DNA from 2 places in the Streptomyces sp. NPDC001219 genome. Region 1 is predicted to be linked to the other one. Evidence: predicted binding sites of a transcription regulator. Region 1 holds the regulator's gene; the other holds the start of a gene.
What was found. Region 1 encodes HspR, which represses chaperone genes until heat shock. Its sites were predicted from a motif close to TTGAGNNNNNNNNNCTCAA; they were not measured.
Positions count from the first base shown of each region.

Region 2: a site for HspR is predicted at 13,993-14,011, ahead of lon (endopeptidase La). Genes of this name have one in related genera too.

Region 1 covers NZ_JBSFJF010000110.1:1,350-16,884, forward strand. Annotated here, with positions in the region: gene dnaJ (molecular chaperone DnaJ) at 1-1,023, shown strand, start outside; gene ACWC9R_RS35140 (heat shock protein transcriptional repressor HspR) at 1,025-1,477, shown strand; gene ACWC9R_RS35145 (hypothetical protein) at 1,586-1,990, opposite strand; gene ACWC9R_RS35150 (NADH pyrophosphatase zinc ribbon domain-containing protein) at 1,987-2,223, opposite strand; gene ACWC9R_RS35155 (pyridoxamine 5'-phosphate oxidase family protein) at 2,398-2,802, opposite strand; gene ACWC9R_RS35160 (Uma2 family endonuclease) at 2,832-3,404, opposite strand; gene clpB (ATP-dependent chaperone ClpB) at 3,675-6,305, shown strand; gene ACWC9R_RS35170 (YbjN domain-containing protein) at 6,465-7,001, shown strand; gene ACWC9R_RS35175 (pyridoxal phosphate-dependent aminotransferase) at 7,118-8,296, opposite strand; gene ACWC9R_RS35180 (hypothetical protein) at 8,498-8,782, shown strand; gene ACWC9R_RS35185 (DUF2617 family protein) at 9,132-9,653, shown strand; gene ACWC9R_RS35190 (polyamine aminopropyltransferase) at 9,909-11,627, shown strand; gene ACWC9R_RS35195 (SRPBCC domain-containing protein) at 11,833-12,744, shown strand; gene ACWC9R_RS35200 (aldose epimerase family protein) at 12,870-13,733, shown strand; gene pyrE (orotate phosphoribosyltransferase) at 13,744-14,286, shown strand; gene fbaA (class II fructose-bisphosphate aldolase) at 14,506-15,528, shown strand.
Region 2 covers NZ_JBSFJF010000020.1:21,892-37,426, reverse strand. Annotated here, with positions in the region: gene ACWC9R_RS15555 (multifunctional oxoglutarate decarboxylase/oxoglutarate dehydrogenase thiamine pyrophosphate-binding subunit/dihydrolipoyllysine-residue succinyltransferase subunit) at 17-3,778, opposite strand; gene ACWC9R_RS15550 (HAMP domain-containing sensor histidine kinase) at 4,017-5,132, opposite strand; gene ACWC9R_RS15545 (response regulator transcription factor) at 5,129-5,869, opposite strand; gene ACWC9R_RS15540 (spermidine synthase) at 5,944-6,708, opposite strand; gene ACWC9R_RS15535 (rhomboid-like protein) at 6,948-7,799, shown strand; gene ACWC9R_RS15530 (hypothetical protein) at 7,832-8,386, opposite strand; gene ACWC9R_RS15525 (hypothetical protein) at 9,078-9,410, shown strand; gene ACWC9R_RS15520 (putative T7SS-secreted protein) at 9,426-10,679, shown strand; gene ACWC9R_RS15515 (hypothetical protein) at 10,720-11,211, shown strand; gene ACWC9R_RS15510 (hypothetical protein) at 11,289-12,014, opposite strand; gene ACWC9R_RS15505 (YfbM family protein) at 12,170-12,673, opposite strand; gene ACWC9R_RS15500 (pentapeptide repeat-containing protein) at 12,847-13,683, shown strand; gene lon (endopeptidase La) at 14,034-15,535, shown strand, end outside.

The DNA.
Region 1 (15,535 bases):
CGCTTCAAGGAGATCTCCGAGGCGAACGACGTCCTGGGCGACAGCAAACGCCGCAAGGAGTACGACGAGGCGCGCACGCTGTTCGGCAACGGCGGATACCGGCCGGGGCCGGGCGGCGGCGGCAACTTCAACTTCGACCTGGGCGACCTCTTCGGGGGCTCGCAGGGCCAGGCAGGCGGCGGCGGGGGCTTCGGCGGCGGTCTGGGGGACGTCTTCGGCGGCCTGTTCAACCGCGGCGGGGCCGGGGCGCGGACCCACGCGCGCCGTGGCCAGGACATCGAGTCCGAGGTGACGCTCAGCTTCACCGAGGCGGTCGACGGGGCCACGGTCCCGCTGCGGATGTCCAGCCAGGCGCCGTGCAAGGCGTGTTCCGGCACCGGCGACAAGAACGGGACGCCGCGGGTCTGCCCGACCTGCGTCGGCACCGGTCAGGTCAGCCGGGGCGCGGGCGGCGGCTTCTCGCTCACCGACCCGTGCGCCGACTGCAAGGGCCGGGGCCTGATCGCCCAGGACGCCTGTGAGGTCTGCAAGGGCAGCGGGCGGGCCACCAGTGCCCGCACGATGCAGGTGCGTATTCCCGCGGGCGTCTCCGACGGGCAGCGCATCCGGCTGCGCGGCAAGGGCGCCCCGGGCGAGCAGGGCGGCCCGGCGGGCGACCTGTACGTGGTCGTGCATGTCGACGCCCACCCGGTCTTCGGCCGCAAGGGTGACAACCTCACCGTCACGGTGCCGGTCACCTTCCCGGAGGCCGCGCTCGGCGGCGAGGTCAAGGTGCCGACCCTGGGCGGTCCGCCGGTGACGCTGAAGCTGCCGGCCGGCACCCCCAACGGGCGCACCATGCGGGCTCGTGGCAAGGGGGCGACCCGCAAGGACGGCACCCGCGGCGATCTGCTGGTCACCATCGAGGTGCTGGTCCCCAGCGACCTCGGCGACAAGGCGAAGGAGTCGCTGGAGGCGTATCGCGAGGCGACCGCGGGTGCGGACCCGCGGGCGGAGCTGTTCCAGGCCGCGAAGGGAGCTTGAGATGGACAGCCGGGGCGGGCAGCGTCGTAACCCCTATGAACTGACCGACGAGTCGCCGGTGTACGTCATCTCCGTCGCGGCTCAGCTCTCCGGCCTGCATCCGCAGACCCTTCGGCAGTACGACCGCCTGGGGCTGGTCTCGCCCGACCGCACGGCCGGGCGGGGCCGCCGCTATTCGGCCCGGGACATCGAACTGCTCCGTACGGTGCAGCAGTTGTCCCAGGACGAGGGCATCAACCTCGCCGGCATCAAGCGCATCATCGAGCTGGAGAACCAGGTCGCGGCCCTGCAGCAGCGGGTCATCGAGCTGCAGGGCGCCCTGGAGGGCGCGGCCAGCGCGATGCAGCAGCGGGAGGCGGCGGTGCACGCCTCCTACCGGCGCGATCTGGTGCCGTATCAGGACGTGCAGCAGACCAGCGCGCTGGTGGTCTGGCGCCCCAAGCGGCCGGAGTGACGGCCGCGGCCGGGCTGCCGGCATCCGCGGTATGAGCTGACGAAGGGCCGGGGCGACCCGGCCCTTCTCGCTGTCCGCGGGGCTGTCGGCGGGCGCGGTGGCGCTCCGTCAGCAGCCGTTGTATCCCGCCGTCGGCATCGACAGCCGCCGGTGCACCTGTGACTTCATCGCCAGGGTGTAGACCGGCTCGTCGAGGTCGGCGGTCTCCAGGCGGACACCGGCCGCGGCGCACCGCGCGGTGAACTCGTCCGCGCCGGCGATGGCCGTCTCCAGCGCCCGGCGGTTGGGCGCCACGAACACGTCGACCAGGCCCTCCTCGACGTCACGCCACAGCGCGCCGTGGTCGGCGCGCAGCCGGTGCAGGCTGAGCTGGCAGGTCAGGTGGTAGTCACGGGCCGCCGCCCACTGCTTGCACATGTCGTGCTGGCTGCGGTCATCGACCAGGAACGGGTCCTCGTCGAGCTCGGACAGCGGCAGCAGGCAGGCGATCGCCGTGACTCGGACCGAGTTCATCGTGCCCTCCGGGGCGTGGCGACTGTGGGGGCGACGATACCCCCGCGAGCGGCCCGTGGAGGAGGGGCTGTACCGGGCGGCGAGGCATAGCCGCAGGCGTGGCAGATCTTCCAGCCGTCCTGATTGACCGCGAGCGGGCCGCCGCAGCGCGGGCAGAGCTCGGCGCGGGGGCGCGGCGGGGTGCGGGACGGACGGCGCGGAACGGTCGTCACGGTGCTCACTGCCGACGCCATACGGCCTCCAGCTGCTGTCTTTTGCCGGGGAAAGGCCCGATGTCGTCCGTCATTGCGCGGAGCTGTTCGGTTCCCGTCGCTCTTGAGTACCAGGTGCGTGGCCCGGAGCGGAGCCGGAGGGACCGTTTCCGGCCAGGGGCCGGAGGAGGCGCGCAAGAAGGGGGAGCGGGGCCCTCAGGCCCGGCCCATCGCCCGGGTCACGGCGATCTCGATCATGACGCGGTCGGGGTTGGGCGTCGGGGTCCGGCCGTACCGCTCGGCGTACCGGCGCACCGCGTCGGCCACCGACTCGGCGTCCGTACGCACCCGGGCCCGGCCCTCCAGCGTCGCCCAGCGTCCCCTGTCGACCTGGCACACGGCGACGGTGGCGCCGTCCGCCCCGGCGGCGAGGACGTTCTTGACCTTGGTGCTGTCCTTTCGGGTGATGATCCGCGCGATCCGCTGCCCGGCGTCGTAGGTGACGCCTACGGGAACCACATGGGGCGTCCCGTCCGTACGCAGCGTGGTGAGCGTCGGCATCAGGTACTCGCCCCAGAAGGCGAGGTACTCCGGGCTGAGGGCGCTGAGGTCGTGGGCCATGGGGGCCAGCGTAGTTCGGGGCCCGGGGCTCAGAGGAAGTCGGCGGTCTCCAGGTCGAAGGAGAAGGGGGCGGGGAGGGGGAGGGGTTTGCCGAGAGGGGCGATGTGGGTGTTGAGGTAGTCCTCGCCCTCCGGCTCGCTGAACAGGGTGACCGCTGACTTGTCACGGTCGACCAGGAGATAGAGCGGAATGCCGGAACGGGCGTAGCCATGGCGCTTGGCGACACGGTCCTTGTGGGGCTTGCTCGACGTCACCTCGACGACCATGGCAACGCCGTCGCTGGGCATCCAGGGAGGGGCGCCGCGGAAGAGACGCAGCGCGCGTGGGGCGATGGTGGCGTCGGGGATCACGTGATCCGCGGGCTGGCCCGCCGCGGGGGAGAGGACGAGTCCTTTGTGCCCCGAGAACTGCATGGCAGTCGCAGACAACCGCATCACCTGCTCGAAGACGAGACTCAGGTAGTCCTCGTGGTCGCCATCCGGCGGCGGTGTCACAGCGATCTCCCCCTCGATGAGCTCGGCCCGGAAACCTGTCGGGGTCTCCAGCGCCAGAAAGCCTTCCAGGAGGATGTCGTCCTGCGTGGGCATCGGCTCGTGTGCCATAGCCGTCATGCTGCACCTCCTCGTGGTCGAAGGCCAGTGTCACCGGGCGGCGGGGACGGGCGGGCGCGATCGGCCGCAGTTCCCTCGCACGAGTGAGCGAGAGTCAGCGGGGACGGCTCCCGAAACTGACTTGAGTGCCCTAGACTCAATTTATCGCACGCTGGTGCGAGCAGGATTGCGGTATGAGCAGCATTTCCGGCGTCCGGCCCCTGGCCGGGTCAGACTGAGGAAAGACGCTGATCAGGACGAGACGAGGAGGATCGCGAGGACGTGGACGCCGAGCTGACCAACAAGAGCCGGGAGGCGCTGAGCGCCGCCAATGAGCGGGCGATCGCCGCCGGGCATGCGGACATGACGTCCGCGCACCTGCTGCTCGCGCTGCTGGCCGGGCAGGACAACGAGAACATCATGGACCTGCTGGCCGCCGTCGAGGCGGACGCCGCCGCGCTGCGCAACGGCGCCGAGCGCCAGCTGGCCGCGCTGCCCAGCGTGCAGGGCTCGACGGTCGCCCCGCCGCAGCCGGACCGCGATCTGCTCGCCGCCATCGCGGACGCCACCCAGCGCGCCAAGGAGCTGGGCGACGCCTATGTCTCCACCGAGCACCTCCTCATCGGCATCGCCGCCAAGGGCGGGCGCACCGGTGAGCTGCTGGGACAGCAGGGCGCGTCCGCCAAGAAGCTGCTGGCCGCCTTCGAGGCCAGCCGCGGCGGGCAGCGGGTGACCAACGCCGACCCGGAGGGCACGTACAAGGCCCTGGAGAAGTTCGGTACGGACTTCACCGCGGCCGCCCGCGAGGGCAAGCTCGACCCGGTCATCGGCCGGGACCACGAGATCCGCCGGGTGGTGCAGGTGCTGTCCCGCCGTACCAAGAACAACCCGGTGCTGATCGGCGAGCCCGGTGTCGGCAAGACCGCCGTCGTCGAGGGGCTGGCGCAGCGGATCGTCAAGGGCGACGTCCCCGAGTCGCTGCGCAACAAGCGGCTGGTCGCGCTCGACCTGGGCGCGATGGTCGCGGGCGCCAAGTACCGCGGTGAGTTCGAGGAGCGGCTGAAGACCGTCCTGGCGGAGATCAAGTCCAGCGAGGGCCAGATCATCACCTTCATCGACGAGCTGCACACGGTCGTCGGCGCGGGCGCCGGCGGCGACTCGTCCATGGACGCCGGCAACATGCTCAAGCCGATGCTGGCCCGCGGTGAGCTGCGGATGGTCGGCGCGACCACCCTCGACGAGTACCGCGAGCGGATCGAGAAGGACCCGGCGCTGGAGCGGCGCTTCCAGCAGGTGCTGGTCGCCGAGCCGACCGTCGAGGACACGGTGGCCATCCTGCGCGGGCTCAAGGGCCGCTACGAGGCCCACCACAAGGTGCAGATCGCGGACTCCGCGCTGGTCGCGGCCGCCTCCCTCTCCGACCGCTACATCACCTCCCGGTTCCTGCCCGACAAGGCCATCGACCTGGTCGACGAGGCCGCCTCCCGCCTCCGTATGGAGATCGACTCCTCGCCCGTGGAGATCGACGAGCTCCAGCGCGCCGTCGACCGGCTCAAGATGGAGGAGCTGGCGCTGCGCAACGAGACCGACGCCGGCTCCGTCCAGCGCCTGGAGAAGCTGCGCAAGGACCTCGCCGACAAGGAGGAGGAGCTGCGCGGCCTGACCGCCCGCTGGGAGAAGGAGAAGCAGAGCCTCAACCGCGTCGGCGCGCTCAAGGAGAAGCTCGACGAGCTGCGCGGCCAGGCGGAGCGCGCCCAGCGCGACGGCGACTTCGACAGCGCCTCCAAGCTGCTCTACGGCGAGATCCCGGGGGTCGAGCGGGAGCTGGAGGAGGCGGCCGCCGCCGAGGCCGAGCAGGAGGCGTCCAAGGAGTCCATGGTCAAGGAGGAGGTCGGTCCTGACGACATCGCGGATGTGGTCGGCGCCTGGACCGGTATCCCGGCCGGCCGTCTCCTGGAGGGCGAGACCCAGAAGCTGCTGCGGATGGAGGAGGAGCTGGGCAAGCGGCTGATCGGCCAGACCGAGGCCGTACGGTCCGTCTCCGACGCCGTGCGCCGCACCCGCGCCGGGATCGCCGACCCGGACCGCCCCACCGGCTCGTTCCTGTTCCTCGGCCCGACCGGCGTCGGCAAGACCGAGCTGGCCAAGGCGCTCGCGGACTTCCTCTTCGACGACGAGCGGGCGATGGTCCGCATCGACATGTCGGAGTACAGCGAGAAGCACAGCGTGGCGCGGCTGGTCGGTGCGCCGCCCGGCTACGTCGGCTACGAGGAGGGCGGCCAGCTCACGGAGGCGGTCCGCCGCCGCCCGTACTCCGTCGTCCTGCTGGACGAGGTGGAGAAGGCCCACCACGAGGTCTTCGACATCCTGTTGCAGGTCCTCGACGACGGCCGGCTCACGGACGGCCAGGGCCGCACCGTCGACTTCCGCAACACCATCCTCATCCTGACCTCCAACCTCGGCTCCACCTTCCTCATGGACCCGCTGCTCAAGGAGGACCAGAAGCGGGAGAAGGTGCTGGAGACGGTCCGCGCGTCCTTCCGTCCCGAGTTCCTCAACCGGCTCGACGACGTGGTGGTCTTCCACCCGCTCGGCACGGACCAGCTGCAGCGGATCGCCCGTATCCAGCTCGCCCACCTCCAGCGCCGGCTCGGCGACCGCAGGCTGACGCTGGACGTCACCGACCGCGCCCTGACCTGGCTCGCCTGGCTCGGCCAGGAGCCGGTCATCGACGCCCCCGCCCCCGACATGTCCTACGGCGCCCGCCCGCTGCGCCGCCTGGTCCAGACGGCCATCGGCGACCAGCTCGCCCGCGCCATCCTGTCCGGCGAGGTGCTGGACGGGGACACCGTCCGGGTCGACGTGGACGGCGACGGGCTGTCGGTGGAGACGGAGGGGCGGTCCGCGGGGTGACCGGCGGGGGCGGGGTGCCCGGGGCCGCGCTCCGGGCACCCCTCCGGCCCGACGATCGTTGCCCCGGGCGACGCCTTGCCCGCATCCGCTCCGTCCGGGTTGCCACGACGGGGCGGATGTGGGGGAGGATGGCAGGGACCATACGAAGGGAATTCCACGGTGAGCATCGACCCGTCCTCGATTCCGAATTTCGGGGGCCAGCCCGAACCCGAGCCGTCGGGGCCTGATGGTCCCGTCGTGCCAGACCAGGACCTGGTCAAGCAGCTCCTCGACCAGATGGAGCTGAAGTACGTAGTCGACGAGGAGGGTGACCTCGCCGCCCCGTGGGAGCAGTTCCGCACGTACTTCATGTTCCGGGGCGAGGAGGAGCAGCAGATCTTCTCCGTCCGCACGTTCTACGACCGTCCGCACGGCATCGACGAGAAGTCGAAGCTGCTGGAGGCGATCGACGACTGGAACCGCCGGACGCTGTGGCCCAAGGCCTACACCCACACCCACGACGACGGCACGGTCCGTCTGATCGGTGAGGCGTCGATGCTGATCGGCACCGGCGTCTCGCTCGAACACTTCGTGTCGAGCACGGTCAGCTGGGTCCGCGCCTCCATCGAGTTCGACAAGTGGATCGTCGAGCAGCTCGGCCTGGAGGCCGAGATCGAAGGCGACTCCGACCAGAAGCCGGGTGACGACGAGGCCTGAGCCCCGTCCGTCCCACACCCACCCCGCTGCCCGGGCCCCGAAGCCGAACGGCTTCGGGGCCCGGGTGTGTTGGGGCGGGTGAGCCGGTGCATGTTTGAGACCCCGCGGGCCTCCGGTCAGAGTTTGCCGAGCCGGTCCGCCGCCTCCCGTAGGACCGACTCCTGCTTGCAGAAGGCGAAGCGGACGTAGGGGGCGCCCTGGTCCTTGTGGTCGTAGAAGACGGCGTTGGGGATGGCGACGACGCCGATGCGTTCGGGGAGGGAGCGGCAGAAGGCGAAGCCGTCGTGGTGGCCCAGGGGGCGGATGTCGGTGGTGATGAAGTAGGTGCCGGCGGGGCGGAAGACCTGGAAGCCGGCGTCGGTGAGTCCGGTGGCCAGGACGTCGCGCTTGGCGCGCAGGTCGTCGCGCAGGTCCGCGAAGTAGCTGTCGGGCAGGGCGAGCGCCTCGGCGACGGCGTACTGGAAGGGGCCGGCGGAGACGTAGGTGAGGAACTGCTTGGCCGAGCGGACGGCAGTGACCAGCTCCGCGGGCGCGGTGACCCAGCCGACCTTCCAGCCGGTGAACGAGAAGGTCTTGCCGGCAGAACCGATGGTGACGGTGCGTTCGCGCATGCCGGGGAACGACGCGAGCGGGAGGTGCTCGCCCTCGAACACGAGGTGCTCGTAGACCTCGTCGGTGATGACGAGGAGGTCGCGCTCGCAGGCGAGGCGGGCGATCTCGGCGAGCTCCTCGCGGGACAGCACGGTGCCGGTGGGGTTGTGCGGGGTGTTGAGGAGGATCAGGCGGGTGTTGCCGGTGACGGCGTCGCGCAGTTCGTCCAGGTCGAGGCGGTAGCGGCCGGACTCCGGGTCCGCGCGCAGGGTCACCGGCACGCGGCGGCCGCCCGCCAGCGCGATGCCGGCGGCGTACGAGTCGTAGTACGGCTCCAGGGCGATGACCTCGTCGCCCGGCTCCAGCAGCGCCAGCAGGGAGGCCGCGAGGGCCTCGGTGGCGCCCGCGGTGACCAGGACCTCGGTGTCGGGGTCGTAGGAGAGGCCGAGGTGGCCGTAGAAACGCTGCTGATGGGCGGCGACGGCGGCGCGCAGCTCGGGGATGCCGGGGCCGGGCGGGTACTGGTTGCCGCGGCCGTCGCGCAGGGCGCGCACCGCCGCCTCCCTGACCTCTTCCGGGCCGTCGGCGTCGGGGAAGCCCTGGCCGAGGTTGATGGAGCCGGTCCGCACGGCGAGTGCGGACATCTCGGCGAAGATCGTGGTGCCGAATTCGGCGAGGCGGCGGTTGAGCAGCGGTCGGTCCATGGGCGCCATCCTGCGCCGAACCTCTGGACTTCCTCAACTGTGCTTTGAGACGCCGGGGCCGGGGGCATCAGCCCCGCACAACGGAAATGAGACGGTCGTCGACGAGGACGGCCCACGGCGCCAGGCGGCGCCGGAGCGGCGCACAGGGCGCCGGACGGAGCGAGTGCCTCGCTTCGGGGGAATGAAAGGAGAGTGAGGCAAATGGGGATCGTGGTCTTCGTGGTGATCTGCGCGGGGGTGATCGGCCTGGTGGTGCTGGCCTCGCGGACCGGTTCGGGCGGGGGTCGCGGACGCGGCTCCGGCGGGTACAGCGGGGCCGGCGGCAGCTGGTGGGCCGGCGGTGACGGGGGTTCGGGCGGTGGCCACCACGGTGGGCACCACGGCGGCGGTGGCTGCGGCGGCGGGTCCTCGTGTGGTGGCGGTTCCTCCTGCGGCGGTGGCGGCGGTGGGGGCGGCTGCGGTGGAGGCGGCGGTGGCGGCAGCTGAGCCGACCGCGCCGGCTCCCGCGCCGACGGTGCGTGGTGCCAACTCCATATGTGCGGATGGCTAGTTGCTTGTCGCATATGCGCCCGGGGGGTGCTGGCCGAAGGGCCAACACCCCCCGGGCGCTTGGTCGTTGAACAACTGAACTGCAAGGCCCCCGCGCGGATGGAAACCCGGAGAAGATGGGTAAAAGCGCTGTGGGCGACGGGGCTTTCATGATTCCCTCTCCCCAGAGAATCCCCCACGTTCTCCGACCCCACGTGGGCGCGAGCCGGCAGGCAGTCGTACATCACTGATCCTTTTCGGGCGGGCCGGCCCACCATTCCACTGCGTGTTTTTGCGGAGCCGACCCATGCTCACGACTTTGACGACGGCGTACACCGATACCCGTGCCTCCGACCTGGCCTGGGCGCTGGGCAGGGAACCCCTGCCCGCCCTGGCCGTACTCGATCTCCAACTCCAGGACGCGCAGGTGCAGTTGCGGCTGCTCGGCGCCTCCCACCAGGTGCTTCTCCAGGAGGAGCACGGCACCTGCTCCGAAACGGTCGCCTGTATGCCGGGCAGCAGCACACCGCTGCCACTCGGGGTGGCGAAGCGGCTGGGGGACTGGGAGTACGAGTTCGCCGCCCATGTGGAGACCCTCTCGCGCGGCTCGTTCGCCGGCCGTGCGCAGGAGTTGCTGGCGCTGGTGGCCGAGCATCCGCACGGGCTCGCCGGTACGTTCCCCGGCTCGCCGCACGCCTTCACCGCGATGCTGGCGCAGCGCCAGCAGGGCCAGGTGCGCTGGCGGACCTGGCACGCGTACCCGCAGGAGGGCCGTCTGGTGGCCACCCGTACCCGCGTGGGCGTACGGGCCAGGGTCGCGGCGGTCTAGCGCGCCCTGGCGAAAAGTGACCGGTTCGGTCGGCGGGAGGGCGCGGGGGAGTGTGGGGTGCGAGGGGCGCGAAGGAAGTGCGCCGGGGGCGTGGGGGTCCGGGAGGGCGCGGAGGGTGGGGCGTGCGCGACGTGCGCGGTGCGGAGCGCCCTTGTGGCCCACCCTTCGGAAACGCCCCAACTGAGGCGTGTAGCCCCCGAGGTCTACTCGTGTGGGTGACGGAGCGCCACAGAATCGTCACGTAGCGTTCACTTTATGATCGACCCGCCAGAGTCCGCTCGCACCGGCGCCGCCGGCCCGCCGGACGCCCTGCTGCCGGCCCTGCTGCCGGTGCCGGCCGGGCTGGGCCGGCTGCTCGTCCTCGCCGTCGTCTTCGTCTGCGCCGCCTGCGGTCTGGTCTACGAGCTCGAACTGGTCGCCCTGGCCACGTACTTGGTGGGCGACTCCGTCACCCAGGCCTCGGTCGTGCTGTCCGTCATGGTCTTCGCGATGGGCATCGGCGCGCTGCTCGCCAAGCGGCTGCGCTGCCGGGCGGCGGTCGGGTTCGGTGCGGTGGAGGCCGTTCTCGCGCTGGTCGGCGGCACGTCCGCGATGGCGCTCTACGCCTGCTTCGCCTGGTTCGGGCAGTCCCGCTCCGCACTGGTCGGCTTCTCCCTGGCCATCGGCATCCTGATCGGCGCCGAGGTGCCGCTGCTGATGACCCTGATCCAGCGGGTGCGCCGGCAGGACGCGGGTGGCGCGGTCGCCGACCTCTTCGCGGCGGACTACGTCGGCGCCCTGGTCGGCGGGCTGGCCTTTCCCTTTCTGCTGCTGCCGGGCTTCGGCCAGCTGACCGGCGCCCTGCTCACCGGCGCCGTCAACGCGGTGGCCGGTGCCGTGCTGGTGCTGTGGCTGTTCCGCCGCGACCTCACGGCCCGCGCCCGCTGGGCCCTCCTCGGCGTCAACGCCCTGGTCCTCGCCCTGCTCGCGACGGGCGCGGTGCTGGCCACGCCGTTCGAGCGGGCCGCCCGGCTGGCGGTCTACGGCGCCTCGGCCAGGGTCGCGGTGCAGACCGGCGTCCAGGAGGTGGTGATGACCGGCGGGACGGGTGACGGAGCCGGTGCGGGGCGCGGGAGGAAAGGTTCCGGCGGACCGCTGGAGCTGTATCTCGACGGGCGGCTCCGGGTCAGCGCGGAGACCGAGTTCCGCTACCACGAAGCGCTGGTGCACCCGGCGATGGCGGGCGGCCCGCACGGCCGGGTGCTGGTGCTCGGCGGCGGTGACGGCCTCGCGGTGCGCGAGATCCTCCGCTACCGCGCGGTCCGCTCGGTGACCGTCGTCGAACTCGACCCCGGCGTGCTGCGGTTGGCGCGCACCGACCCCGGTCTCACCCGCCTCAACCGGCGTTCGCTCGCCGACCCCCGGGTGCGGGTGGTGACCGCCGACGCCTTCGACTGGCTGCGGCGGCAGGACGGCAGCGGCGGCGGGCGGCGGGCGCCGTCGTACGACGTCATCGTCTCCGACCTGCCCGATCCCGGGATCACCGCGAGCACCAAGCTCTACTCGCAGGAGTTCTACGGCCTCGCGGCGCGGCTGCTGGCCCACGACGGACGGCTGGTGGTGCACGCCGGGCCGCCGGTCGAGCGCGCCCGCCTGTACTGGACGGTGGAGTCGACGGTCCGCTCGGTGGGCCTCGCGACGGTGCCGTACCGGCTGGCCGGCCGGCCAGCGGCCTTCTCCGGCGGCCCGGACCGCTCGGCGGGCCCCGTACCGCGCGGGGACGCCGCGGTCCCGGCCGTTGCCTCGGACGGCACCCGCTACTGGGGCTTCGTGCTGGCCGCACGGCACCGGCCGTCGTTCGGCCTGGCCCCCGACGCGCCCCCGCTGACCGGCCTCAGCGCCGAGGAACTGCGGGACGGCCGGCGCGCGGAGAGCCGTGACCGGCGGGGCGGGCTGCCGGCGTCGACGCTGATGCATCCGCGGTATCTCGACTGATCACGGTGACCGCGGTGACCGGGCGAGCGGCCGCGGGTGGGGCGAGGCGAGGCGTGGTGCGGTGCGGTGCCGGGCCCGAGGCGCGACGTGCCGGGCCATGGGAGGTGCCGGGCGGGCGGCGGGCAGTGGGGGCGGTTTCCGGCCGGTGCCGGAAATTCCGCCTGGGCGGGCACGGGGTCGCGGGCGCTGGGTAGGCTCCCATGTCATGGAGCATGAGGTGTACGTTCCGTTTCCCGTCGGGACCGTGCGGCAGGCGCTCATCGAGCCGGAGCGGGTGGCGCGCTGTGTCCCGGGAGTCCAGCTCGACGCCGATGCGGCCCCCGACTGTCCCAAGGGCCGGCTGCGACTGCGTATCGGAAGCTCCACCATCACCTATCGCGGCACCCTGACGGTCGGCGCTGACGACGGGCCCGGTGACGACGCGTCGGGCGACGACGGTGCGGCCGCTCCGGTGACCGTCGAGGCGAAGGGCACCGAGGCGCGGGGCGACGGGACGGTCGCGCTGACCCTCGTCGTACGGCTCGCCCCGGCCACCGAACCCGGTCCCGGTACGACGTTGCGCTGCTCCGGCACGGTCCACCGCGACGGCCGGCTCGCCGAGGCCACCGACCGGTCGGCCGCCTCGGTGGGCCGCCGGCTGCTGGACCGCTTCGCGGAGAACCTGGCGGCGGACCTGCGGCGACGGCCGGTGGCCGGTGACACCGGAGCGGCCGATGACGCCGGAGCGGCCGACGACACCGAGGAGGTGGCCCGGACCGGGGTGTTCGACACCGAGGTGCCGCCGCCGTCCCTGGACCCGGGCAGCGACGAGGACGAGGACGCGGCGGCGGACCTCGACGCGGGCGAGGGGGCGGACGCGTTCCCGGCGCACCCCGGGCACGACTACGGCGACGAGCCGGACCGGCTCGCCCCCGCCGAGGCCGCGCACGCCCGCCGCACGATGATCGGGCGCAGCGCGGAAGAGGTCGACCACGCCCCGCCGCGCGGCCGGTACGCACCGGTGCCCGCACCCGAGTCGGGCGGCCCCTCGGCGACCCTGCGCTGGGCGGCGCCCGCCGCCGCGCTGGTGCTGGCGTCCGCGGTGGTCGTCGGCCGGGTGCTGCGCCGGCGCCGCTGAAGCGGGGCGGTGACGCGGGGCGCGGTCCTCGGAGGCTGGTGCGAGCGGGGCGTTTTCCCGGGCTTCGGGTGCGCGTGGGGGACGGCATCCGCATGTCATGTGGGGCACGGCCTAGGCTCGGCTTTGTGAGCACCGACAACACCACGCAGCGCACGGCGCGGACGCAGGCGCCCGAGGGCGTGCGACTGGCCGCCGGAGACACCGAACTGACCGTCCGGCCGGACCTCGGCTGCCGGATCGCGAGCCTCCGTGTCGGCGGCACCGAGCTGCTGCGGCAGGGCCCCCGATACGGCTGTTTCCCGATGGTGCCGTGGTGCGGCCGGCTCGACCACGGGAAGTTCCGCAACGGCGGCGAAATCCACCACATGCCCCTCAACGCCGCGCCGCACGCCATCCACGGCACCGGCCGCGACCTGCGCTGGCGCACGGCGCGGACGAGCGCCACGGAGGGGGTCTTCGTCTATGACCTCCAGGACCCGGCGGCGCCCTGGCCGTACCCGGGGCGGGTCACCCAGCTCGTCGAACTCGCCGCCGACGGCGGCTCGCTCACCCTCACCCTGGGCGTCGAGGCGACCGCCGACTCCTTCCCCGCGCAGGCCGGCTGGCACCCCTGGTTCCTGCGGAACCTGGGGGAGGGCGGCCCGGACGTCCACCTCGACTTCGCGCCCGAGTGGCAGGAGGAGCGGGGCGACGACCACCTCCCCACCGGCCGCCGCATCCCGCCGGGGCCGGGGCCCTGGGACGACTGCTTCGGGATGCCGCAGGGTGTGGAGGCCACACTGACCTGGCCCGGCCGTCTGGAGCTGAAGCTCACCAGCCGCGCCGAATGGGCCGTGGTCTACGACGAGCAGGAGGCCGCGGTCTGTGCCGAGCCGCAGACCGGCCCGCCGAACGGCCTCAACACCCTGCCGCGCCTGGTCACCCCGATCGACCCGCTGGAGATCTCCATGACCTGGAGCTGGCGGAGCCTGTCCGGAGGCACCGCATAAGCTCGTGCGCATGAGTGACGACGTGCGCGGCGCGCTGCTGCAGCAGATCAAGGACAAGGCCGTGGTGCACGGCAAGGTGACGCTTTCCTCCGGCAAGGAGGCCGACTACTACATCGACCTGCGCCGGATCACCCTGGACGGCGAGGCCTCGCCGCTGGTCGGCCGGCTGATGCTGGACATCACCGCCGACCTGGACTACGAGGCGGTCGGCGGGCTGACGCTCGGTGCCGACCCGGTCGCGACCTCGATGCTGCACGCCTCCGCGGCGCGCGGCGGCCGGCTGGACTCCTTCGTGGTCCGCAAGGCGCAGAAGGCGCACGGGATGCAGCGCCGTATCGAGGGCCCGGACATCAAGGGCCGCCGGGTCCTGATCGTCGAGGACACCTCCACCACCGGTGGCTCGCCGCTGACCGCCGTCGAGGCGGCGCGTGAGGCGGGCGCCGAGGTCGTGGCGGTGGCGACGATCGTCGACCGCGGTGCCGCGTCGGCCATCGCCGAGGCCGGGCTGCCGTATATCACGGGCTACCAGCTGGGTGACCTCGGCCTGAGCTGAGGCCGGGCGTCGGGGCACGCCGGATCGGGGCATTCGGCGCTGACCTGCGGCTTAGCCGAGGGGCGGCTGGTTTCACGTGAAACCGGCCGCCCACGGACTGGGACGGCCGGACAGGCAATGTGGAGCGAGGGGCCTCGTCTGGGAAGATGTGCAGCGGCGAAGTCCTCGCCCCCTGGTCAGGGCCAAGAACGCACACCCGCATACACAAGGAGCGGACAGATGCCCATCGCAACCCCTGAGGTCTACAACGAGATGCTGGACCGGGCGAAGGCAGGCAAGTTCGCCTACCCGGCCATCAACGTCACGTCGACGCAGACGCTGCACGCCGCGCTGCGGGGCTTCGCCGAGGCCGAGAGCGACGGCATCATCCAGATCTCCACCGGTGGTGCGGAGTTCCTGGGCGGCCAGTACAACAAGGACATGGTGACCGGCGCGGTCGCGCTCGCCGAGTTCGCGCACGTCGTCGCCGAGAAGTACGACGTCACCGTCGCGCTGCACACCGACCACTGCCCCAAGGACAAGCTGGACGGCTACGTACGCCCGCTGCTGGACATCTCCGCGGAGCGCGTCGCCAAGGGCCAGAACCCGCTGTTCCAGTCGCACATGTGGGACGGCTCGGCCGAGAACCTGGCCGACAACCTGGCCATCGGCCAGGAGCTGCTCGCCAAGGCCGCCGCCGCCAAGATCATCCTTGAGGTCGAGATCACCCCGACCGGTGGCGAGGAGGACGGCGTCACCCACGAGATCAACGACGAGCTCTACACCACGGTCGACGACGCGCTGCGCACCGCCGAGGCGCTGGGCCTGGGCGAGAAGGGCCGCTACCTGCTCGCCGCCTCCTTCGGCAACGTCCACGGCGTCTACAAGCCGGGCAACGTCGTGCTCCGTCCCGAGCTGCTGAAGGACCTCCAGGAGGGCGTCGGCGCCAAGTACGGCAAGACCGCCCCCTTCGACTTCGTCTTCCACGGCGGCTCCGGCTCCACGCCGGAGGAGATCGCCACCGCGCTGGAGAACGGCGTGGTCAAGATGAACCTGGACACCGACACCCAGTACGCCTTCACGCGCCCGGTCGCGGACCACATGTTCCGCAACTACGACGGTGTGCTGAAGGTCGACGGCGAGGTCGGCAACAAGAAGACCTACGACCCGCGCAGCTGGGGCAAGCTGGCCGAGGCCGGTATGGCCAAGCGGGTCACCGAGGCCTGCGCCAACCTGCGCTCCACCGGCACCAAGATCAAGTAACCGGCAC
Region 2 (15,535 bases), on a different contig from region 1:
CCGGCGGCCCGACGCCTCAGGCGTCGAAGGCCTCCGCGACCAGCTGTGCCTGCTCCGCCTGGTGGCGCTTGGCGGAGCCGACGGCCGGCGACGAGGAGTGCGGCCGCGAGATGCGGCGCAGGCGCTCGCCGTGCGGGACGTCGGCACCGACGGCCAGGTCGAGGTGGTCGATCAGGTTGAGGCCGAGGAACGGCCACGCACCCTGGTTCGCCGGCTCTTCCTGGGTCCACAGGTACTTCTCGGCGTTCGGGAACTTGGCGATCTCCGCCTGGAGCTCCTTGCCGGGAAGCGGGTAGAGGCGCTCGATGCGGACGATCGCGGTGTCGTTCGCGCCGCGCTTCTCGCGCTCCGCCTCCAGGTCGTAGTAGACCTTGCCGGAGCAGAAGATGACCTTGCGGACATCCTCGGGCTTGACCGTGGAGTCGCCGATGACGGGACGGAAGCCGCCCGTCGTGAACTCGTCCGTCCGCGACGCCGCCGCCTTCAGACGCAGCATCGACTTCGGGGTGAAGACGACCAGCGGCTTGTGGTGCGGGTTGTGGACCTGCCAGCGCAGCAGGTGGAAGTAGTTCGACGGCAGGGTCGGCATCGCGACCGTCATGTTGTTCTGCGCGCACAGCTGGAGGAAGCGCTCGATCCGGGCCGAGGAGTGGTCCGGGCCCTGGCCCTCGTAGCCGTGCGGGAGCAGCAGGGTGACGCCGGACGTCTGGCCCCACTTCTGCTCCGCCGAGGAGATGAACTCGTCGACGACGGTCTGGGCGCCGTTGACGAAGTCACCGAACTGCGCCTCCCACATGACCAGCGACTCCGGGCGGGCCAGGGAGTAGCCGTACTCGAAGCCCATCGCCGCGTACTCGCTGAGCAGCGAGTCGTAGACGTTGAAGCGGGCCTGGTCCTCGGTGAGGTAGAGCAGCGGGGTGTAGTCGTCGCCGGTCTCCCGGTCCACCAGTACCGCGTGGCGCTGGCCGAAGGTGCCGCGGCGGGAGTCCTGGCCGGCGAGCCGGACGGGGGTCCCCTCCATCAGCAGCGAGCCGATGGCGAGGGTCTCGCCGGTGCCCCAGTCGATGGTGTTGTCCTCGATCTGGGCGGCACGGCGCTGCAGCTGGGGCAGCAGACGCGGGTGGACGGTGCGGCCCTCGGGGATGTTGACCTGCGACTCGGCGATCCGCTTGACGACCTCCTGGGAGATCGCGGTGTCCACGTAGACCGGGAACTCCGCCTTGGGCTGCGGCACCTCGGGGGCCACCGGGGCCGTCGTGGCGTCGCGGACCTCGGTGAAGACCTTCTCCAGCTGGCCCTGGAAGTCCTGCAGCGCCTGCTCGGCCTCCTCCAGCGTGATGTCGCCGCGACCGATGAGGGACTCGGTGTAGAGCTTGCGCACCGAGCGCTTCTTGTCGATCAGGTCGTACATCAGCGGCTGGGTGAAGCCCGGGTTGTCGGTCTCGTTGTGACCGCGGCGCCGGTAGCAGATCAGGTCGATCACGACGTCCTTGTTGAACGCCTGGCGGAACTCGAAGGCCAGACGGGCAACGCGGACGACGGCCTCGGGGTCGTCGCCGTTGACGTGGAAGATCGGCGCCTCGATCATGCGGGCCACGTCGGTGGCGTACATGGACGAGCGCGACGACTCCGGGGCGGCGGTGAAGCCGACCTGGTTGTTGATGACGACGTGGACCGTGCCGCCGGTGCGGTAGCCGCGCAGCTGGGACATGTTCAGCGTCTCCGCGACCACGCCCTGGCCGGCGAACGCCGCGTCACCGTGCAGCTGGATCGGCAGGACCGTGAAGTCCGTACCGCCCTTGTTGATGATGTCCTGCTTGGCGCGCGCGATGCCCTCGACGATCGGGTCGACGGCCTCCAGGTGGGAGGGGTTCGCGGCCAGCGAGACCTTGATCTGCTCGCCGTCCAGACCGGTGAAGGTGCCCTCGGCGCCCAGGTGGTACTTCACGTCGCCGGAGCCGTGCATCGACTTCGGGTCGAGGTTGCCCTCGAACTCCCGGAAGATCTGCGCGTAGGACTTGCCGACGATGTTCGCCAGGACGTTGAGACGGCCGCGGTGGGCCATGCCGACGACGACCTCGTCGAGGCGCGACTCGGCCGCGGAGTCGATGACCGCGTCCAGCAGCGGGATGACGGACTCGCCGCCCTCCAGCGAGAAGCGCTTCTGGCCGACGTACTTGGTCTGCAGGAACGTCTCGAACGCCTCGGCGGAGTTCAGCCGGCGCAGGATGCGCAGCTGCTCCTCGCGCTCGGGCGACTTGTGCGAGCGCTCGACCCGGTCCTGAATCCACTTGCGCTGCTGCGGGTCCTGGATGTGCATGAACTCGATGCCGGTGGTGCGGCAGTACGAGTCACGCAGCACGCCCAGGATGTCGCGCAGCTTCATCATGGACTTGCCGGAGAAGCCGCCGACCGCGAACTCGCGCTCCAGGTCCCACAGGGTGAGCCCGTGCTCGGTGATGTCGAGGTCGGGGTGCTTGCGCTGGTGGTACTCCAGCGGGTCGGTGTCGGCCATGACGTGGCCGCGGACCCGGTAGGAGTGGATCAGCTCGAAGACCCGCGCGGCCTTGGTGACGTCGTCGTCGTGCGAGACGTCGATGTCGCGCAGCCAGCGGACCGGCTCGTACGGAATCCGCAGCGACTTGAAGATGTCGTCGAAGAAGCCGTTCTCGCCGAGCAGCAGCTGGCTCATGATCCGCAGGAACTCGCCGGAGGCGGCGCCCTGGATCACCCGGTGGTCATAGGTGCTGGTCAGCGTCATGACCTTCGAGACACCCAGCTTGTTCAGGGCGTCCTGCGAGGTGCCCTGGAACTCCGCGGGGTAGTCCATCGCGCCGACGCCCATGATCATGGACTGGCCGGGCATCAGACGCGGCACGGAGTGGACGGTGCCGATGCCGCCCGGGTTGGTCAGCGACGCGGTGACTCCGGTGAAGTCGTCCATCGTCAGCTTGTTGTCGCGGGCCCGGCGGACGATGTCCTCGTAGGCCTGCCAGAACTCGAAGAAGGTCAGCGTCTCGGCCTTCTTGATGGCGGCGACGACGAGCTGGCGGTCACCGTTCGGCTTCACCAGGTCGATGGCCAGACCGAGGTTGACGTGCTCGGGCTTGACCAGCGTCGGCTTGCCGTCCTTCTCCGCGAAGGAGTAGTTCATCGACGGCATGGCCTTGAGGGCCTGCACCATCGCGTACCCGATGAGGTGGGTGAAGGAGACCTTCCCGCCACGGGCGCGCTTCAGGTGGTTGTTGATCACGATGCGGTTGTCGAAGAGCAGCTTCACCGGGACCGCGCGGACGGACGTGGCCGTCGGCAGCTCCAGGGAGGCGTTCATGTTCTTCGCGACGGCGGCCGAGGGGCCGCGCAGCGTGACCAGCTCGGGGCCGGCGCCCGCATCGGCGGCCGGCTTCGCGGCGGGCTTGGCCGCCTCGGCCTTCGCCGGGGCAGCCTTCGCCGGTGCCGGAGCGCTCGCGGCGGGCTTCGCCGGGGTGGCCGGCTCAGCGGCCGGCTTCGGCTCGGCTGCGGGCGCGGACGACTGCGCCGGGGCGGCCGGAGCGGCGGGGGAGCCCTCCGCCGGCTGGCTCGGCGCGGTGGCGCCGCCCGGCTTGTAGTCGGCGAAGAAGTCCCACCAGGCTCGGTCTACCGAGTTCGGGTCCTGGAGGTACTGCTGGTAGATCTCGTCGACGAGCCACTCATTGGGACCGAACGCGGCAGCAGGGTTCTTTCCCTGCCCCTCTTGGTCGGTCGAGATGCTCGAGCTGTTGGGGGACTGTAGCGACACGGCGGCAACCGCCCTCTTCCGCTTCCTAAGGTGGTGGACAGCGGGAATAAAGGCTACGCCTGTTGTGACCCTTGGTGCAGGCCGGGAGGGGCACTCGTCGCGTACGTCACATTCCCGGTCGGGTTTCAGGGCATGACTGGGCGGGAAACACCCGAAGTTTGCCTCGGTGCGGGTAGGAGTGATCGCCACCACACCGGCGGAGGACGTGCTTCCACCACCGACCCTACGTCAGCGGCCGTCAGCCCCGGGCTGACTCCAGCCCCGGAAGGGTGACCCGGATGCGGCAGCCGCGGGGCGACTCGGCGACGCCGATGCGCCCGCCGTGCAGGTCCACCGCCCAGCGCGCGATCGCCAGGCCCAGGCCGGTGCCCCCGTCGGAGCCGGGGCCCGAGGGGGCCGGGCCGCCGCGGTTGAACCGCTCGAAGACCCGGTAGCGCTCCGCCTCGGGGATGCCGGGACCCTCGTCCTGCACCTCCAGCACCAGGCTCTGCGGCCCCTCGCCGCGCCGGGCGTGCACCGTGACCCGGCCGTGCCGGGGGCTGTGCTTGATCGCGTTGTCGATGAGGTTGGCGACGACCTGGTGCAGCCGCTCGGCGTCCGCGTGCGCGGTCAGCTCCGGCGGCGAGACGTCGAGGTGGAGATGGACGTCCGTACGGGTGTGGGTGCCGGAGCCGGCCAGCGTGGCGGCGCCCCGGCTCATGTTGGCCTCCTTGAGCACCCCGGACAGATACGGCCAGACCTCGAAGCGGCGGGAGTGCAGCGGCACCACCCCGTTGTCCAGCCGGGACAGGTCCAGGAGGTGCTCGACCAGGCGGCCCAGCCGCTCGGTCTGCTTCAGCGCCGTGCGCATCGTCTCCGGGTCCGGCTCGCAGACGCCGTCCACGACGTTCTCCAGCACGGCGCGGAGCGCGGCGATGGGGGTGCGCAGCTCGTGCGAGACATTGGCGACCAGTTCTTTGCGGTGGGTGTCCACCGCTTCCAGGTCGGCCGCCATCCGGTTGAAGGCGTTCGCCAGGTCACCGAACTCGTCACGGCGCCCGGAGCGGACCCGGCGCCGGTAGTTGCCGTGCGCCATCGACCGGGTGACATCCGTCATCTCGTCGAGCGGGGCGGTCAGGCTGTTGGCCACGAACTGGGTGATCAGCAGCGAGGCGATGATCGAGAAGATCGTGATCACCCGCAGCTCGGTCGCGGAGTGCATCGCCACGAACACGAGCAGCGTGGTGATGATCACCGAGACGCTGACCAGCGCCCCGAGCGCGGCCTTCACCGAGCGGTACGGGTCCAGGGGGCGCAGGCCCTCCCAGATCCGCTGCCACAGCGCGTTCAGCGGGGAGTGGGGCCACCGCCTCATGCGGGCGGGGTCTCCAGCGCGTAGCCGACGCCGTGCACCGTGCGGATGCGCTCGGCGCCGATCTTGCGGCGCAGCGCCTTGATGTGGCTGTCGACCGTCCGGGTCCCGGAGGCGTCCGCCCAGTCCCACACCTCGGCCAGCAGCTGCTCACGGGAGAGCACCGCGCGCGGGGTGTTCGCCAGGCAGACCAGCAGGTCGAACTCGGTGGGCGTCAGATGGACGTCCGCGCTCCGCACCCGAACCCGGCGCTGGGCGTGGTCGATCTCCAGCTCGCCCAGCCGGAGGATGCCGCTGCGCGGGGTGTGCGCGGCCAGCGCGGCCCGCTCGACCCGGCGCAGCAGGACATGCACCCGGGCGGCCAGCTCCCGCATCGAGAACGGCTTGGTCATGTAGTCGTCGGCGCCGACGCCGAGGCCCACCAGCATGTCGGTCTCGTCGTCCCGGGCGGTGAGCATCATCACCGGCACCGGGCGCTGGGCCTGCACCCGGCGGCACACCTCCAGGCCGTCGAAGCCCGGCAGCATCACGTCGAGGACCAGCAGGTCGGGCTGCCAGGCCTCGGCGGTGTCCACGGCGGCCGGGCCGTCGGTGGCCGTCTGTACCTGGAAACCCTCCGCGCGCAGCCGGGCCGCGATGGCCTCGACGATCGTCGGGTCGTCCTCCACGACCAGGACCCGGCGCTGGGCTCCCGGCGTGGCCGCGGCGGCGCCGCCCTGCGTTGTCTGAGTCTGGTCCATCGCCCGCCCCTGCATGTCCCCTGCGTGGTCGCGTCTTGCTGGGCAGCAGCGTACGGGCATGGCGCGACTGTCGGCTACGCGCCCTTCCGCGCGAGATGGACCACGTCAGGGACGCCTCGGACAACGGGGATCTCTTCCGTATGTACCCCGCTGAATCCGGCATTTCGTAGCGCTTCCTCGAAGGCCGGCGAGGGCTGCGCGGACCAGACGGCGAGCACTCCGCCGGGGGTGAGACGGTCGCGGCAGGCGGCGAGCCCGTCGGGGGAGTAGAGGCTGTCGTTGTCCTCGGTGACGGTCCAGTCGGGGCCATTGTCGATGTCCAGGCACAGGGCGTCGTAGGTGTCCCGGTCCGCCTCCGCGCGCAGGTGGGCGACGAGGTCGGTGTGCAGGATCTCGGTGCGCGGGTCGGCCAGCGCCTCCGCCGAGACGGCCGACAGCGGGCCGGTGCGGTGCCAGTCGATGACCGCCTCCTCGCGCTCGGCGACGACGATCCGGCCCCAGCGCGGCTGCCCGGCCGCACGGGCCAGGGAGAAGCCCACGCCGAGGCCGCCGATGAGTACGGAGGGGCGGGTGCGGCCGGCCGGCAGGGCGTCCAGCGCGGCGTCGACCAGCAGCCGCTCGGACCGGCCGTCGGAGGTGTCCATCAGGAAGCAGCCGTTCGCGATGATCTCGTAGACCACCGGTGCCGCGGGGGTACCGGCGCCGTCGGTCCCGGGCGCCGCGGGGGGCCCGCCCCGCCGCCGCAGCACCACCTCGCCGTACGGACCCTCGCGGCGGTCGAGCGTGCGCGGGGCCTCGGGGGCGCCGGCCGTTGCCTGGAGCGGTGTCACGGGAGCCATGGCGCCATGGTGGCCAATCCGGGGTGCGCCGGTCCAACCCTTTGGGGCGTATCCGGCACCGGCCACCCGGACGTGCGGGCCTCGCCGACGGTTGCTCTGTGTGATGGATCTCACTCTCACAGCTTCCTCATGGGTTGAGCATGCAGGGTGGTCCGGGACGTAGGGCAAGGCAGAGATTCACGGCCGAGGGACACGGGCGTGGCTCACCGGATGCGCCAGGACGGAAGGGGCCTCGGACTGTGAGCTGGCTGGGAACCGCCGAGAGGATACGGGCCGTTCAGCGGCCCGCCGCCGCACCGCGACCGGACACCCGTCCGGCCGGGACACCGGGGCTGCTGCCCGGTATCCCCCGGCAGCGCGGCGGCCGGGAGACCGCCGCCCGGTCGGCGCCCGGCGCCCTCGCCGCGGCGGGGCCCCGGCGGCTCGGGCAGCTGCTGCCCACCCCCGCCGGCACGCCCTTCACCCTCGGCTACGCCGTGCTCCTCGCGGTCACCTCGCTCTTCGCCGAGTACGCCGACCCGGGGCTGGTCTCCGAGCTGCTGCGCGGCTCCAGCACCGATGTCGCCCATCTCGCCCAGGCCCCGCTGCTGGTGCTGGTCGCCAGTGCCCTGTGGATAGCCGGCGGGATGACCTCCGCGTACGCCCTCGCCTTCCTCTTCGTGCTGACGGCGCTGGAGCGGCGGATCGGCGCCATGAAGACCGTCGCGGTCTTCTTCGGCGGCCATGTGCTCGCCACGCTGGCCACCGAACTGCCCGTGGCCTTCTCGGTCGCCGCCGGCGGTCTGCCGGAGAGCTCGCTGCACCGCCTCGACTACGGCATCAGCTTCGGCGTGATGACCTGCACCGGCGCCCTCGCCGGGCTGCTGCCGGTCTGGTCGCGGCTGCCCCTGCTGGCCGGCGTCGGCTATCTGGCCGTGACCGATCTGCTCGCCTACGCCGACCCGCTGACGGACTGGGGGCATCTGCTCTCGCTCGCCCTGGGCACGGCGAGCTGGCCGCTGCTGCGCCGCTGGCGCGCCCGCCACGCCACACCCGCGCCGCTCCTCGGCGACCTGGGCCACCCCGCCCTGCGGGGCGCGCGGACGTACTGAGCGTCCCGGCCCCGGCGGTCCCGGAGGTCGCCCTACGGCCGCGCCGTCGCCCGGTAGGTGTGGGTGATGGCGTAGGCGCAGCCGCCCAGGAGCGCCACACCGGAGAGCACCCCGCTGACGAACGGCACCCACACCACGGCGGAGGTGGCCGCCATGCCCAGGCCGGTCGCGCCGAGCGCGGTCAGCGTGGCGCCGGGGACGGCGATGCTGCGCCGCTTCCATACCGCCATCAGGGCAACGAAGTGCAGCCCCACGATCAGCGCGATCCAGGCCACCGCGGTCTGTTCGGGGGCCCCCGCGGCCCGCAGCGCGAGATTGCCGCCGACCAGCAGCACCGCCTCCGCCCCCACGACGAACGCGAACTTCCCCCGGAACCAGTCCGCCTGAGGCGCCTCCGCGTCGTCCACCACGGGCCGTCCGCGCCGCCCCGCCAGCAGCGCGAGCGCGAGCAGCCCGGCGAAGGTGAGCACCGCGAGCACCCGGAGGGTGATGCCGATCGCCCGATTCAGCGGGTCGTGCGCGTTGGCGACCACGAACACCGTCCCGAAGAATGCGCCGATGAAAACTCCGGACATCCGCTGCAACATGCCGTGAAGGTAGCAGTCATGACGGGGCGTGAGGCGGGAAGCGAGGGGGCGTTCCGCGACGGTCTGCCGGAGCGGAGGTGCCGCCTGGTGCGTCTCCTCGAATCGCGCGCCGTGGCCCCGTGGGCGCCCGAGATCCGGAGGAGGCGCCCACCCGCGGGGCTCATCGTCCCCGATCCGCAGTCGAGTACGTGCCCTCACGAACAGTCGACTCGTCATACCGGTAACGCCCCGCCGGAGCATCTCAACAAGTTCGTGTGACGACTCTGGTGAGTACCGGCGCCTGAGGGCTTTCCGGACAAGCAGCCATAGCTGCCGGGGAGTTCGGCGGTGTTGCGGAGGTGCGACCGGGACACGGGCCCAGCGTTCTCTCCGTCAATCGCGACCGGCGTGCGGTAGCCACTGGGCCGGTGATAACCCGCGCCCCGCTCCGATCAGGGGGCAAGGGAATTGTCCAACTGCCCGCCCAATTGCTCAGCTTGAGGCCGATCACCTCGTTCGTTCACGACAGGGGGTGGACCGGACATTCTGCCGATAGCTCTATCCAGGTAACGTGCGGCATTTTTGGGCTGGTTACAGGCGGAGGGTTTCGAATCACCCCCGCGCTGACGGGTCGACATATGGTGATAGATTCGCCGGACGACAGTGCCAACTTACCTGTCATGAGCGCGTGTTCACTAGGGATGGTTCGAGAGTGCCCAATAGCGGCGACGGCTTTGAAGCCGATCCGGATGAGCTCAGGGCTGGAGCTTCGGATGTACTGAAATGCCTTGACCCGGCCAAGGGGGTCGATTTCGGGGCGCTGAATGACGAATTCGATGGTTCCGATCAGGGCGAAAAGATTCTCGCTGACAAGTTCGAAGCCTTCTGCGAGACGTGGGAAGTGGCCTATCTCGTTCTCGGTGACCGCGCGGGCGACATCTCGGACAAGCTGAAGAGCCAAGCGGACACCTATGAGCAGAACGAAGCCCATACCGGCGACTACATGAAGTACATCAATCAGCACAAGAACGGTTCGGGACTGTAACAACGGGGGACGGGCATGACGGAAGAGTTGGGCGAGACCAAGGACCCCAAGGGGCTCATCCCGGGCAATGCAGGGGACGTCGAGGGCGTCGCGCGGGCTCTGAAGAAACAATCCGGAAAATTCGAGACCGTCGCAAACGGGCTCGGCGCCGTACGAATATCTGGCTGGAACGGTGCGGCCAGCGACCAGTTCTGGGAAAAGCTTTCCGGTGAGAAGAAGAACTGGCTCTACGCTTCCGATGCGCTGTCCGACGCGGCCGTGGCAGTCAGCAGTTACGCCACGGCGTTGAGCACGGCGCAGGGGAAGGCCCGGGAGGCAATCGAGCTGTGGGACGGCGGCGATAAAAGCCAGGCCCAGCTGATTCTGCGGACTGCCCGACAGCATGTGCGGGACGAAGCTGATTCGGCGGCGGGAAAGCTGAAGGACGCGGCCGGCGGCGCTTCCGACGCACCGTCCTGGCTGCAACGGGCGGGCAAGACTGCCGAGCAGCAAAAGGAATCGGGAAAGAGCAACGTCACCCTCAAGGACCTCTACGAGTCCAACCCGCTGTCCGAAAAGCATCAGAAGTTCTACGGTGCGTCGAAGCCCGACCCCAATGCGCCGCCCGCTGACCCCCAGGCTAAGAAGCCCCGAGGCTTCGAGGCCAAGCTGTGGGAGCGGAAAGCCGAGGTGAACGCCTGGGAGAAAGAGGCCGAAGGCGAGTCGCAGTTCGGAGACGACGGGAAGGTATCCGGGAAGGCCGGTCTCAAACTTCTCGGGGCGGAAGGCACGGCGGGCGCGTCGGTCAAGGACGGCAGACTCCAGGTCGGAGCCGGCGGTAAGGCGTACCTGGCGCAGGCCTCCGCGGAGGGCGGCGTCGAGTACGGCATGGCCGCTGCCAAGGCGGATGCCACGGCCTTTGCCGGTGCCGAGGCGCAAGTGAACACATCCGTGGGCAAGGATGGCGTGCACGCGGGTGCCGAGGCCTTCGCGGGCGCCAAGGCGACTGCGAGTGGCCACGTGGACGTGGGTGGTATCGGGGCCGGTGCCACCGCTGAAGGATGGGCCGGAGCCGGAGCTGCGGCACATGCGGATGCCGGCATGAAAGACGGGAAGTTCGTCATCGGCGCTGATGTGGGCGTAGGACTCGGACTCGGGGGCAAGGTCGGTTTCCAGGCCGAGATCGACCCGCAAAAGGTCGCGGACTCGTTCAGCGACATAGGGGACAAGGTGGGTGACGGCCTCGACGCAATGGGTGACGGACTGGAGTCCATCAATCCCTTCGGATGACACTGGCCTCGTATTTCGCACACTAGGGAGTTGATCCACGATGGCGACCACGCTGCCGGTAAAGATTGAGTTTTCACTGCCGGAGGGCTGGCAGTCGGCGCCCCCCGATGAGGTGGGTGCTCCCGGAGTGGCTTTCATTGCACTTCACTCCGAGTCGCAGGACAAGTTCACCGCGAATATCACCATCGCGGGCAAAGTCCGGGACGAAGCCGACCTGCTCACACTCGCGCAGGAGTCGGTCCGGCGGCTGCGCGAGGGGGCGACGGTGAGCGTCGCCACGCAGGCCCAGGGGGGCACCCAGGAAGTGCCTGCGCTGACCCAGACGCTGCGTATCTCCACCACCTTGCGCGGGCTGCCCGTGGAGTTGGTCCAGAGCCAGGTCTACCTGCTCATGCATGATGCGCACGACCCGTCCAAGCATGCGGTGATCGAGTTGGCATTGACAGCCAAGCAGTCCCAGCTGGATCAGGTCGCGGACGACTTCGAGGAGTTCGTCAGGTCCGTGCGTCCTGCGGGCCCTGACGCTGCGTAAGCTCCGTGCACCCCGGCGCTCATGGGTGAGCCCCTCCCGACAGGAGTCGGGAGGGGCTCACCCATGAGCGCGGTCCTTCAGGCGCGGTGTTGCGCCTGAGTCGGCCAGTGGTCCAGGACGTCGCACAGATAGTTCAGCTTCTCGTCGATGTGTTCCGCCCGGAGTCGCCCTCGATGCCAGGTGAGCAGCACGTCTCCCTGGAACCGCAGGGGCTCGTCTTTGGCGCGGGCGTCGGACATGAGGAATTGCGCCAAAGAGTCGTTGAGGGCAGTGCGCGTGAACTCTTGATCGTTGGCGATCACGCGAAATGCTTCGTCGAATGCCGGGTCGCCCAGCTCCATCACCTTGCCGCCGCCGAACACGGCGTCCGCTCGCGCGTTGATCTTGTCCAGTGCCTGCGGCTTTTTGATGACCATCCGCGGTACCGACGTCGGCATCGTCACGGCGAACACCGCGGAGTACCGCACGGAGTCCGGGCCGTCCGCGTTCATTTCGCGCGAGTTGCGCTCGAAGCAGCTGATGGTGCGGCCGCGGAATTCACCGACAATGTAGTCCCGCAGGGGGATGTTGACGCCCTTCATGGGCAGTGGGTCCCCCCCGCAGTAGCGGTCTCCCTGCCCGGGGGCCCAAGCGGTGTGGCTCCACCCCCGGCTCTCCACCAACTGGAGCAGCTCTTCCAGCTGTTGGGGGCTGCGGTTATCCCTTTTGTTCACATACCGCCAGACCCAGATGAACAATCCGAAGAAGGCGGCGATAAAGAGGAAAAGGCCGATAATGAGGGCTGTTTCCCATGGCTCGTTCATGCGGCACGAGTATGTCGGACGGTCCGGCGAACGCGCCCGTCGGGGGCGGCTGGTGGGTGGGTCACCCCTGTTTGCCCCGCTCGTATATGAGCTTCAGGGCGTGCCGTGGCCACCTGGACCTCTCTGGTCCGCCCGGTGATTCCGAATGACGAGCCCTAGCCCAGCCAAAGGAGCACGGCGTCCCCCTCGTCCGCTGCGGCGCGGAGGAACGGCCGCAGCAGTTCGTAGTACTCGCGGACGTAGTCGAGTGGTTCGCCCCGCTCCCAGACGACCAGTGGATAGACCCGCGCCGCGGCGAGGTCCGCCGGGGCGACGCCGGCCGTCAGGCGCTCGGCGGATATGCCGGCCAGTGCCTCGGCGGCGTTCCGTACCTGCTCGGGGGTGAGGTAGCGGGGTGGACCGTAGCCCCAGTCGTCGGCGTCGGGGACGGCCTGCTCGCCGTGGACGATGTCCACCGGGAAGTCCCTGCGGCGCAGCAGGAATCCGAGGGCGTCCCAGGCCTTGTCGATGTCCAGGCAGCGCGCCGCCGCCGGCTCCGGGGCCGTCGCGGCCTCCGCCTCCATCCGTCCGCAGACCAGCTTCAGCGCCCACTCGGGATCGCCCAGGGCGCGGTCGAGTTCGGCGGGAGTGACACGTGCGTACTCTCCGATCATGCTCATACACCCGAGGTTAGGGGCGACCACTGACAACGCCGGGTGCCCGCCGCGGCGGTGGGCGGGAGCGGCGAGCTGACCCCGGCGGGCGCGGCGGTCCTCCCGGTGCCTGGGAGAATGGCGGTCCCTTCCGGGCACGGCTTCCTGTGGTGCCCGCCGGCCGTAGGAGTACCCGCCCCGTGTCCCCAGAGCGCACGCCCTCGATCCCGGACGTCAAGGATCTCGGCCTGCAGTCCGACTGCGGCAGCTGCTTCGGACTGTGCTGTGTCGCGCTGCCGTTCGCGGCCTCGGCGGACTTCGCGATCGACAAGGACGCCGGCACGCCCTGCCCCAACCTGGAGTCCGACTTCCGCTGCGGCATCCACCGCGACCTGCGCCCGCGCGGCTTCACCGGCTGCACCGTCTTCGACTGCTTCGGCGCCGGCCAGAAGGTCTCCCAGGTCACCTTCGGCGGACGGGACTGGCGGCAGGCACCGGAGTCCGCCCGGCGGATGTTCGACGTCTTCCCCGTCATGCGGCAGCTGCACGAACTCCTCTGGTATCTGGCCGAGGCGCTGACCCGCCCGGCGGCCGGCCCGGTCCACGCCGAGCTGCGCGCCGCCCTGGAGAAGACCGAACGCCTCACCCGCGGCAGCGCCGAGGAACTCACGGAACTGGATGTGCCCGCCCACCGGGGTGAGGTCAACGCCCTGCTGCTGCGCACCAGCGAACTCGTCCGGGCCGGTGTCCCGGGCCGGAAGAAGGAGCGGCGGGGCGCCGACCTCATGGGGGCCCGCCTCCGGGGTGCGAACCTCCGGGGCGCCAATCTCCGTGGGGCCTATCTGATCGCCGCCGACCTCAAGGGCGCCGATCTTCGCACGGCGGACCTGATCGGCGCCGACCTGCGCGCCGCCGACCTCTCCGGTGCCGACCTCACCGGGGCGCTCTTCCTCACCCAGTCACAGCTGAACGCGGCCAAGGGCGACGCCGCGACCGAACTGCCGCGGAACCTGACCCGCCCCGCCCACTGGGGGTAGCGGCGGTGGCGGGACGACCGGTCCCGCCGCCGGACGGTGGGCGAGCGCTGAGCGCCCGCCGGGCCCGGCTGCACCGCCGCGCGCCCCCTGGCCCCCGGCCCAGCCGCATCGCCGTGCCCCCGCTCGGCCCAGTCGCACCGCCGCGCGCCCGCCGCACCGCCACGCGCCCCGGCCCGCCGGCCGCACCCCCTGGGCCGCCGGCCTGCCGACGCCCCTCCCCGCCCCCCTTCTCCCTGCGCCTCATCCCCCCTCCCCCCCCGATCGCTCACAGCGAACGCCCCCGGGGGAACATCTCCCACCCCGGCTGCATTGAGTGAGTACAGCTCAACTTGCTTGCCGAAGGGGAGATCATGGCTTCGACGTCCACATCGCTCACTCTGCCCGTGCTGCCTCTCGATGACGAGGTCGTGCTCCCTGGCATGGTGGTGCCTCTGGACCTGTCCGACGCGGACGTACGGGCAGCGGTGGAGGCCGCTCAGGCCGCCGCCTCCTCGGGTAACAAACCGCGGGTGCTGCTTGTGCCCCGCATCGACGGGGAGTACGCGGCGTTCGGCACGCTGGGGCGGATAGAGCAGGTCGGGCGGCTGTCCGACGGCGACCCCGGCGCGCTGATCCGGGGTCTGGGCCGGGTGCGGATCGGGTCCGGCACGACCGGGCCCGGAGCCGCGCTCTGGGTGGAGGGCACGACCGTCGAGGAGACGGTCCCCGATCCCCTGCCCGGCGCGGTGGCCGAACTCGTCACGGAGTACAAGGCGCTGGCCACCAGCTGGCTGCGCAAGCGCGGCGCCTGGCAGGTCGTCGACCGCGTCCAGCAGATCGAGGACGTGCCGGCGCTCGCCGACAACTCCGGCTACTCGCCGTTCCTGACCACCGAACAGAAGGTCCGGCTGCTGGAGACCACCGATCCGGTCGCCCGCCTGAAGTACGCCACCGAGACGCTGCGCGAGCACCTCGCCGAGCAGGACGTCGCCGAGTCCATCGCCAAGGACGTCCAGGAGGGCGTCGACAAGCAGCAGCGGGAGTTCCTGCTGCGGCGGCAGCTGGAGGCGGTCCGCAAGGAGCTGGCCGGGCTCAACGGCGACCCGGAGGACGAGGGCGACGACTACCGTGCCCGGGTCGAGGCCGCCGATCTGCCCGAGGAGGTCCGCAAGGCCGCCCTCAAGGAGGTCGACAAGCTGGAGCGGTCCAGCGACCAGAGCCCCGAGGGCTCCTGGATACGCACCTGGCTGGACACCGTCCTCGAACTGCCCTGGAACGAACGGACCGAGGACGCCTACGACATCGCCGGCGCCAAGGAGGTGCTCGACGCCGACCACGCGGGCCTGGAGGACGTCAAGGAGCGGATCACCGAATACCTGGCCGTCCGCAAGCGGCGGGCCGAACGCGGCCTCGGGCTGGTCGGCGGGCGCCGCGGGGGCGCGGTGCTGGCGCTGGTCGGCCCGCCCGGCGTCGGCAAGACCTCGCTCGGGGAATCCGTCGCCCGTGCCATGGGCCGGAAGTTCGTCCGGGTCGCCCTCGGCGGCGTCCGCGACGAGGCGGAGATCCGGGGGCACCGCCGTACCTATGTGGGGGCGCTGCCCGGCCGGGTCGTCCGGGCCATCAAGGAGGCCGGGACGATGAACCCGGTGGTGCTGCTCGACGAGATCGACAAGGTCGGCTCCGACTTCCGGGGCGACCCGGCCGCCGCCCTCCTGGAGGTCCTGGACCCGGCGCAGAACCACACCTTCCGCGACCACTACCTGGAGGTCGAACTCGACCTCAGCGACGTGGTCTTCCTGGCCACCGCCAATGTCCTCGAAGCCATCCCCGAGCCGCTGCTCGACCGTATGGAGCTGGTCCGGCTGGACGGCTA